DNA from 3 places in the Nocardiopsis oceanisediminis genome. Region 2 is predicted to be linked to each of the others. Evidence: predicted binding sites of a transcription regulator. Region 2 holds the regulator's gene; each other region holds the start of a gene.

What was found. The regulator HrcA, encoded in region 2, represses chaperone genes, less so after heat shock. The targets are predictions, from matches to a motif close to TTGGCACTCTCNNNNNGAGAGTGCCAA.
Region 1: J0910_RS06195 (FmdB family zinc ribbon protein) is a predicted target of HrcA. The motif match lies at 1,057-1,083, and genes of this name have one in related genera.
Region 3: groES (co-chaperone GroES) is a predicted target of HrcA. The motif match lies at 1,498-1,524, and genes of this name have one in related genera.

The regions. Positions count from the first base shown of each region.
Region 1 is NZ_JAFMZJ010000001.1:1,372,289-1,374,545, reverse strand. Features, by position in the region: gene galU (UTP--glucose-1-phosphate uridylyltransferase GalU) at 1-156, opposite strand, end outside; gene J0910_RS06200 (5-formyltetrahydrofolate cyclo-ligase) at 316-921, shown strand; gene J0910_RS06195 (FmdB family zinc ribbon protein) at 1,098-1,487, shown strand; gene J0910_RS06190 (SAF domain-containing protein) at 1,696-2,257, shown strand, end outside.
Region 2 is NZ_JAFMZJ010000001.1:5,378,273-5,380,529, reverse strand. Features, by position in the region: gene J0910_RS23495 (hypothetical protein) at 14-640, opposite strand; gene hrcA (heat-inducible transcriptional repressor HrcA) at 805-1,818, shown strand; gene dnaJ (molecular chaperone DnaJ) at 1,822-2,257, shown strand, end outside.
Region 3 is NZ_JAFMZJ010000001.1:6,375,928-6,378,184, forward strand. Features, by position in the region: gene groL (chaperonin GroEL) at 1-957, opposite strand, end outside; gene groES (co-chaperone GroES) at 1,080-1,391, opposite strand; gene J0910_RS27755 (THUMP-like domain-containing protein) at 1,583-2,257, shown strand, end outside.

The DNA.
Region 1 (2,257 bases), 4.0 Mb from region 2:
CGCCTCCTCGACCACGTACTGGATCGCGGGCTTGTCGACGATCGGGAGCATCTCCTTGGGCGTGGCCTTGGTCGCCGGCAGGAAGCGCGTTCCCAGGCCAGCGGCGGGCACGACGGCCTTGGTGATCCCGGACGGGGAGTGTCGCTTATCCATCATGAGCGAACTCTAGGGCACCTCGGCGCCGCCTCTGCGCCGCCGCGCGTGGGCTGACCTGGGCGTCTCCCCGTGTCCAGGGAGAACGGGGCCGGTCGGCACCCGGCGTTCACCGCCCCTTCCCCGCCCCCTCACCGGGCGGCCTCTGCGAGACTCGACGCCATGAACGCTGCATCCGGGCCCTCCGCCCCGCGGGCCCCGGGCCCCAAGGCCGAGCTGCGCCGGCGGCTGCTCGCCGCCCGGGAGGAGACGACCGCGGCCGAGCGGGACCGCGCCGGGTCGGCGATCCGCGACGCGGTCGCGGTGCTGCCGCGGCTGTCGATGGGCGGGACCGTCGCCGCCTACTACTCGGTGGGCACCGAGCCGGACACCCGCAAGCTGGTCGCCGCGCTGTGGAAGCAGGGCGTCTACGTGCTGCTGCCGGTCTTCCTCCCCGGCGGGGCGCTGGACTGGGCCGCCTACGAGGGGCCGGACGGCCTGGCCCCGGCCCGGTTCGGACTGCTGGAGCCGACCGGGCCGCGGTACGGCCCGGACGCGGTGGCGCGGGCGGCCGCGGTGGTCTGCCCGGCGCTCGCGGTGGACCGGGCCGGCCGGCGGCTGGGCAAGGGGGCGGGCTGCTACGACCGGGCGCTCTCCCTGGTCGGGCCGAACACCCTCACCCTCGGCGTGATCTACGACACGGAGTTCCTGGACGAGGTCCCGGCGGAGCCGCACGACCGCCCGGTACAGGGGGTCGTCACGCCCGGTGGCGGGGTGCGGATGCTCTGAGGCCGGCTCCCCGGCCCCGCCTCCGGCGGCCGCCGCGGAACAGCGGGCCCTCCCGCCGCGTTGCATCGACCGGCGGTCCGCCGCCCTGCTGCGGCGGCCCCGATGTCGCGGCCCCGCTGCTCAACCGCGTACTATTTGGCAGTCGACGGGCAAGAGTGCCAGCAAGGAGGAACCACGTGCCTACATACCAGTACGTCTGCACCGAGTGCGGCGAGCCCCTGGAGGTCGTGCAGAGCTTCAGCGACGACGCGCTGACCGTCTGCCCCTCGTGCGACGGGCGCCTGCGCAAGGTGTACTCCGCGGTGGGCATCGTCTTCAAGGGGTCGGGCTTCTACCGGACCGACAGCGCCAAGAGCTCGGACAGCTCCGTGCTCGCCGGGTCGTCGAAGGGCGGCTCCGACGGGTCGGCCCCCTCCGGCTCCGGGGACTCCGCCGCGCCGGCCGCCAAGGACTCCTCCTCCGACTCCGCCAAGAGCGGCTCCGCCTCCTCCGGGTCGTCGTCCTCCGGCGCCGCCTCGAAGAGCACCGGCAGCGGCTCCAGCGCCCCGGTGGCGGCCAAGGCCTGACCCCCGCGGCGGGCCGAGAGCTCTTGCCCGCTTCTCCCCGCCGCCCTGCTCGCACGGCCGGTCCCTTCCCGGGGCCGGCCGCAGCCGTGTCCGGACGCCGCCGGGACGCCCCTCTCCCCGGGCGCCCGCGCCCCGTCCGCGGCCGTCCGTCCACAGGGGCGGAACCGCCCCTCCCCGCCGCGGCCCCGGCCGCCCTAGCCTGCGGGGCATGCCGTACCGACCGGCCCTCGCCGTCGCCCGGCACCGCGGGGCCCTGGGCTGCGCGTGTGCCGCACTCGCCCTCGCCGGGGCGCTGCTGGTGCTGCGCCCCGCCCCCGAACCCGTCGAACCGGTCCTGGTCGCCGCGCGGGACCTCTCGCCCCGCGCGCCGGTCGGCGCGGCCGACACCGCCGTGCGCGAACTCCCCCGGGGCGCCGTGCCGGACGGCGCGCTGCCCGCGGAGAGCGACCCCGCCGGGCGGTCGCTGACCGGCCCGGTGCGCCGCGGCGAGGTGCTGACCACCGCGCGGTTCGCCGACCCGCCCGCGGCCGACTACGGCGCCGGCCTGGTCGCCGTCCCGGTGCGGATCGCCGACGCCGGGGCGGCCGCCCTGGTCGAACCGGGCTCCCGGGTCGACCTGCTGGCCGCCGTCCCCGTGCTGGACGGGGGCCCGGGCGGGCCGCCGCCGGCCCGGGTCGTCGCGGAGGACCGCCCGGTGATCGCGGTCCCGGAGCCGCCCGGCGGGGCGGTCGGCGGCTCCCCCGGGGCGCTGGTCGTGGTCGCCGCGACGG
Region 2 (2,257 bases):
AGCCCGAACCGGGTCAGTACGGCGGGTGCCCGCGCTCGGCGAGCAGCCGCCGCCGGTGCCGGGAGCGCCCGGTGCGGGCGGTGATGATGAGGAACAGGCCGACCGCCAGGCCGGCGACCGGGAGCAGGAGCACCGCGCCCAGGCCGCCCAGCACGCCCGGTCCGGTCCCGGCGGCACCGCCGCCCGTGGTGACCGCGTAGGTCGCGGCCTCGTCCGAGCAGCCCAGGGTGTACGCGCCGGCGTCGGGCGGGGTGAAGGCCGCGACGCTCTCCCAGTACTGCTCCCCGTTCTGGACGCTGTGGCTCACCGCCGAGGGGGCGAGCGGCACGTCGACGCCCTCCGGGTCGACCACCGAGCAGGAGGCGGGGTCGGCGCCGGGGGCGTCGGCGTAGAGCGGCCAGGAGGAGCCGGCCTGCTCCGGGCCGACCTCGAAGGAGGTGCTCTCGCCCGGTCCGGCCCGGCCGGCGAAGTCCGGCGGCCGCGCGGCGATGACGACCCCGATCACCAGCCCGACCAGCCCGGCGATGCCGCCCAGCGCGATGGCGGCGCCGCCGATCCAGTACCGGGCGCGGCCGGGGCGGAGCTCGGAGGGGTCGATCCGGGGCGGAGTCGGACGGCCTCCCGCGGGGTGGTGGACCATGCCCGGATCATCCCGCCGCGTCCCGGTGAGGTACAACACCCGGAGAGCGGATCGGCCTGTACCGGCCGCCCCTGGCAACGCCCGGCCAGGAGCTTGACAAGGGCCGCTTTGCCAAGCGGCATAGAATTAGCACTTAAGACCACGGAGTGCCAGGAGGTGAGTGCGTGCTGAACGACCGGAAGCTCGCGGTCCTGCGCGCCATCGTCGAGGACTTCGTCTCCACGGACGAGCCCGTCGGATCGAAGGCGCTGGCCGATAGGCACTCACTGGGGGTATCCCCGGCCACCATCCGCAACGACATGGTCGCGCTGGAGGAGGAGGGGTACATCGCCCAGCCGCACACCAGCGCCGGCCGGATCCCCACGGACAAGGGCTACCGCCTCTTCGTGGACCGGCTGTCCACGGTCAAGCCGCTGTCCTCGCCCGAGCGCCGGGCGATCGAGACCTTCCTCGGCGGGGCCGTCGACCTGGACGAGATCGTCGCCCGCACGGTGCGGCTGCTCGCGCAGCTCACCCGGCAGGTGGCGATCGTGCAGTACCCCTCGCTCACCAGGTCGTCGGTGCAGCACGTGGAGCTGGTTCCGCTCGGCCCGCAGCGGGTCATGATGGTCCTCATCACCAACACCGGCAGGGTCGAGCAGCGGGTCATCGACGGTCTCGACCGGGTCTCCGAGGGCTCCGTCGAGCACCTGAGGCGCTCGCTCAACCAGGCCCTGGCCGGCAAGTGGCTGAACGAGGTCCCCGACGCGGTGGCCGACCTGCCCGAGACCCTCGATCCGCAGGATCGCCCGCTCGCGGCGTCGGTGCTGTCGGTCCTGCTGGAGAGCCTGGTCGAGCGGCACGAGGAGAAGGTGGTGATGAGCGGCACCGCCAATCTCGCGGGCATGGGATTCTCCGCTAGCCTGCGGGACGTACTCGAAGCGCTGGAAGAAAACGTGGTCCTCATCCGTTTGCTGGGGGAGGCGGGCGATCCCTCCATGCTCACGGTACGCATCGGTGCGGAGAACTCCCATGAGAGCCTGAGAAGCACCTCCATCGTGTCCGCCGGCTACGGAGTGGGCGACCAGACACTGGCCAAGCTCGGCGTCGTGGGACCGACACGAATGGACTATCCGGGAACGATGGGAGCGGTACGCGCGGTGGCTCGGTACGTCGGCTCGATACTAGCGGGGCAGTAGTAAGTGGCTAGAGACTATTACGAGATCCTCGGCGTGCGCCGGGACGCGTCCAAGGACGAGATCAAGAAGGCGTACCGCAGGCTCGCCCGGGAGCTGCATCCGGACGTGAACCCGGACCCTGAGACCCAGGAGCGCTTCAAGGAGGTGACCCAGGCCTACGAGGTCCTCTCCGACGACGAGAAGCGCCGCATGTTCGACCTGGGCGCCGACCCGTTCGCGCCCGGCGGCGGAGGGTTCGGACCGGGCGGCTTCGGCGCCGCGGGCTCCCCCTTCGACGACATCATGAACGCCTTCTTCGGCGGCCAGGCCCGCGCGCGGCGCAGCCCCCGGGAGCGGATGCGGCGCGGCCGCAGCATCAAGATCCGCATCGAACTGGACCTGGCCGAGGCCGCGTTCGGCGTGGCCAAGGACATCGCCTTCCCCACCGCGGTGCTCTGCG
Region 3 (2,257 bases), 1.0 Mb from region 2:
GCGGGCCGAGCCGAGCACGTCGATCTCGGCGTTCTCCAGGCTGAGGCCGACCTCCTCGGCGATGACCTGGCCGCCGGTGAGGGTCGCGATGTCCTGCAGCATGGCCTTGCGGCGCTCGCCGAAGCCGGGCGCCTTGACCGCGGCGACGTTGAGCGCGCCGCGGATCTTGTTCAGCACCAGGGCGCCGAGGGCGTCGCCCTCGATGTCCTCGGCGATGATCAGCAGCGGCTTCTTCTGCTGGACGATCTTCTCCAGCAGCGGGAGGAGCTCGTTCAGGCTGGAGATCTTGCTCTGGTGGATCAGGATGAGGGCGTCCTCCAGGACGGCCTCCTGGCGGTCGCCGTCGGTGACGAAGTACGGCGAGACGTAGCCCTTGTCGAACTGCATGCCCTCGGTGAACTCGAGGGCGAGCCCCATGGTGGGGGACTCCTCGACGGTGATCACGCCGTCCTTGCCGACCTTGTCGAAGGCCTCCGCGATCAGGTCGCCGATCTGGGCGTCCTGGGCGGAGTTGGTGGCGACGTAGGCGATGTCGGCGCGCTCGCCGACCTCGCGGGCGCGGTCCAGCAGCGCCTCGGAGACCTTCTCCGCGGCCGCGTCGATGCCCTTCTTCAGCGACATCGGGGAGGCGCCCGCGGCGACGCTGCGCAGGCCCTCGCGGACCAGCGCCTGGGCCAGCACGGTGGCGGTGGTGGTGCCGTCGCCGGCGGCGTCGTTGGTCTTGGTGGCGACCTCCTTGACCAGCTGGGCGCCGAGGTCCTCGTAGGGGTCCTCCAGCTCCACCTCGCGGGCCACGGTGACGCCGTCGTTGGTGATGGTCGGAGCGCCGAACTTCTTGTCGATGACGACGTTGCGGCCGCGCGGGCCGAGCGTCACCTTCACCGCGTCGGCGAGGCGGTCGACGCCGCGCTCCAGCGAACGGCGCGCGTCGTCCTCGAACTCCAGGATCTTCGCCATGGCTTCGGGTTTCCCCAATCAGTGCAAGTACGTGGCCGGCGGTCGGCCGGTGAAGAGGAACGCCCCGGCCGGCATCGAGCCGGCCGGGGCGGTGTCACGGGGTGACGGACAGGACGGGAGTCCTACTTCTCGACGACCGCGAGCAGGTCGCGGGCGGAGAGCACGAGGTACTCCTCGTTGTCGTACTTGACCTCGGTGCCGCCGTACTTGCTGTACAGAACGACGTCGCCGACCTTGACATCCAGCGGGATGCGCTTGTCGCCGTCCTCGTCCCAGCGGCCCGGGCCCACGGCCAGGACCTCGCCCTCCTGGGGCTTCTCCTTGGCGGTGTCCGGGATGACCAGGCCGGAGGCGGTGGTCTGCTCGGCCTCGAGCGTCTTGACGACGACGCGGTCCTCAAGCGGCTTCAGGACGGTCTTGGTGGCGGTCGACACGGTTGTGACCTCCCCCTTCAGGTTCGATGATGCAGAACGGCATTCTTGTCAAAAGGGGCGACCACGGCGGCCTGCCGTCGCGGGTGCCAGACCGGCCTCGTCGCGGTTAGCACTCTACCTTCGAGAGTGCCAGTACCGAACACTAGCCCGGCTGCCCGGGTGCGTCAAACAACAGGTCACAGGGGGAAGACTTGCCGGAAAGCGAACCGGTCACGGCCTTTTCGAGCCTGCTCACACCGGCTGGGAGGAGGCTGCTGGAACAGGTCTGCGCACTGCCGGAGGGCGATCCGCTGGCCGCGGCGACCCGGGCCCGCGCCGCCGCGGAGGAGGCCGCCGCGGCCGGGCCCGGCGGCCTGGGGGCGCCGCCCGCCGACGCGGCGGCCGCCGCGCTCTCCCAGGCCCGGCTGCGCGCCCGGGCCCGGGCCAAGTTCGGCGAGCGCGCCGCGCGGATGTTCTTCACCCCGGGCGGACTGGAGCAGGCGACCCGCATCGAGGCCGCCCGGTACCGGGCCGCCGGGTTCGCCGCCGCGCTGCCGGCCGGCACCGAGGTCGCCGACCTGTGCTGCGGCATCGGCGCCGACACCCTGGCCCTGGCCGAGGCCGGAATGCGGGTGCGCGCGGTGGACGCCGACCCGCTCACCGCCGCGGTCGCCGCGGCCAACATCGAGGCGCTGGGGCTGGCCGACCGGGCCCGGGCGGAGGCCGGCACCACCGGGCCGGGCTCGGTCCCGCCCGGTCGGTACGGCGCGGTCTTCTGCGACCCGGCCCGGCGCGGCGCGCGCGGCCGGGTGTTCGACCCGGACGCCTACTCCCCGCCCTGGGGCGTGGTCGAGGAGCTGGCCCGGGCCGCCCCGGCCGCCTGCGTG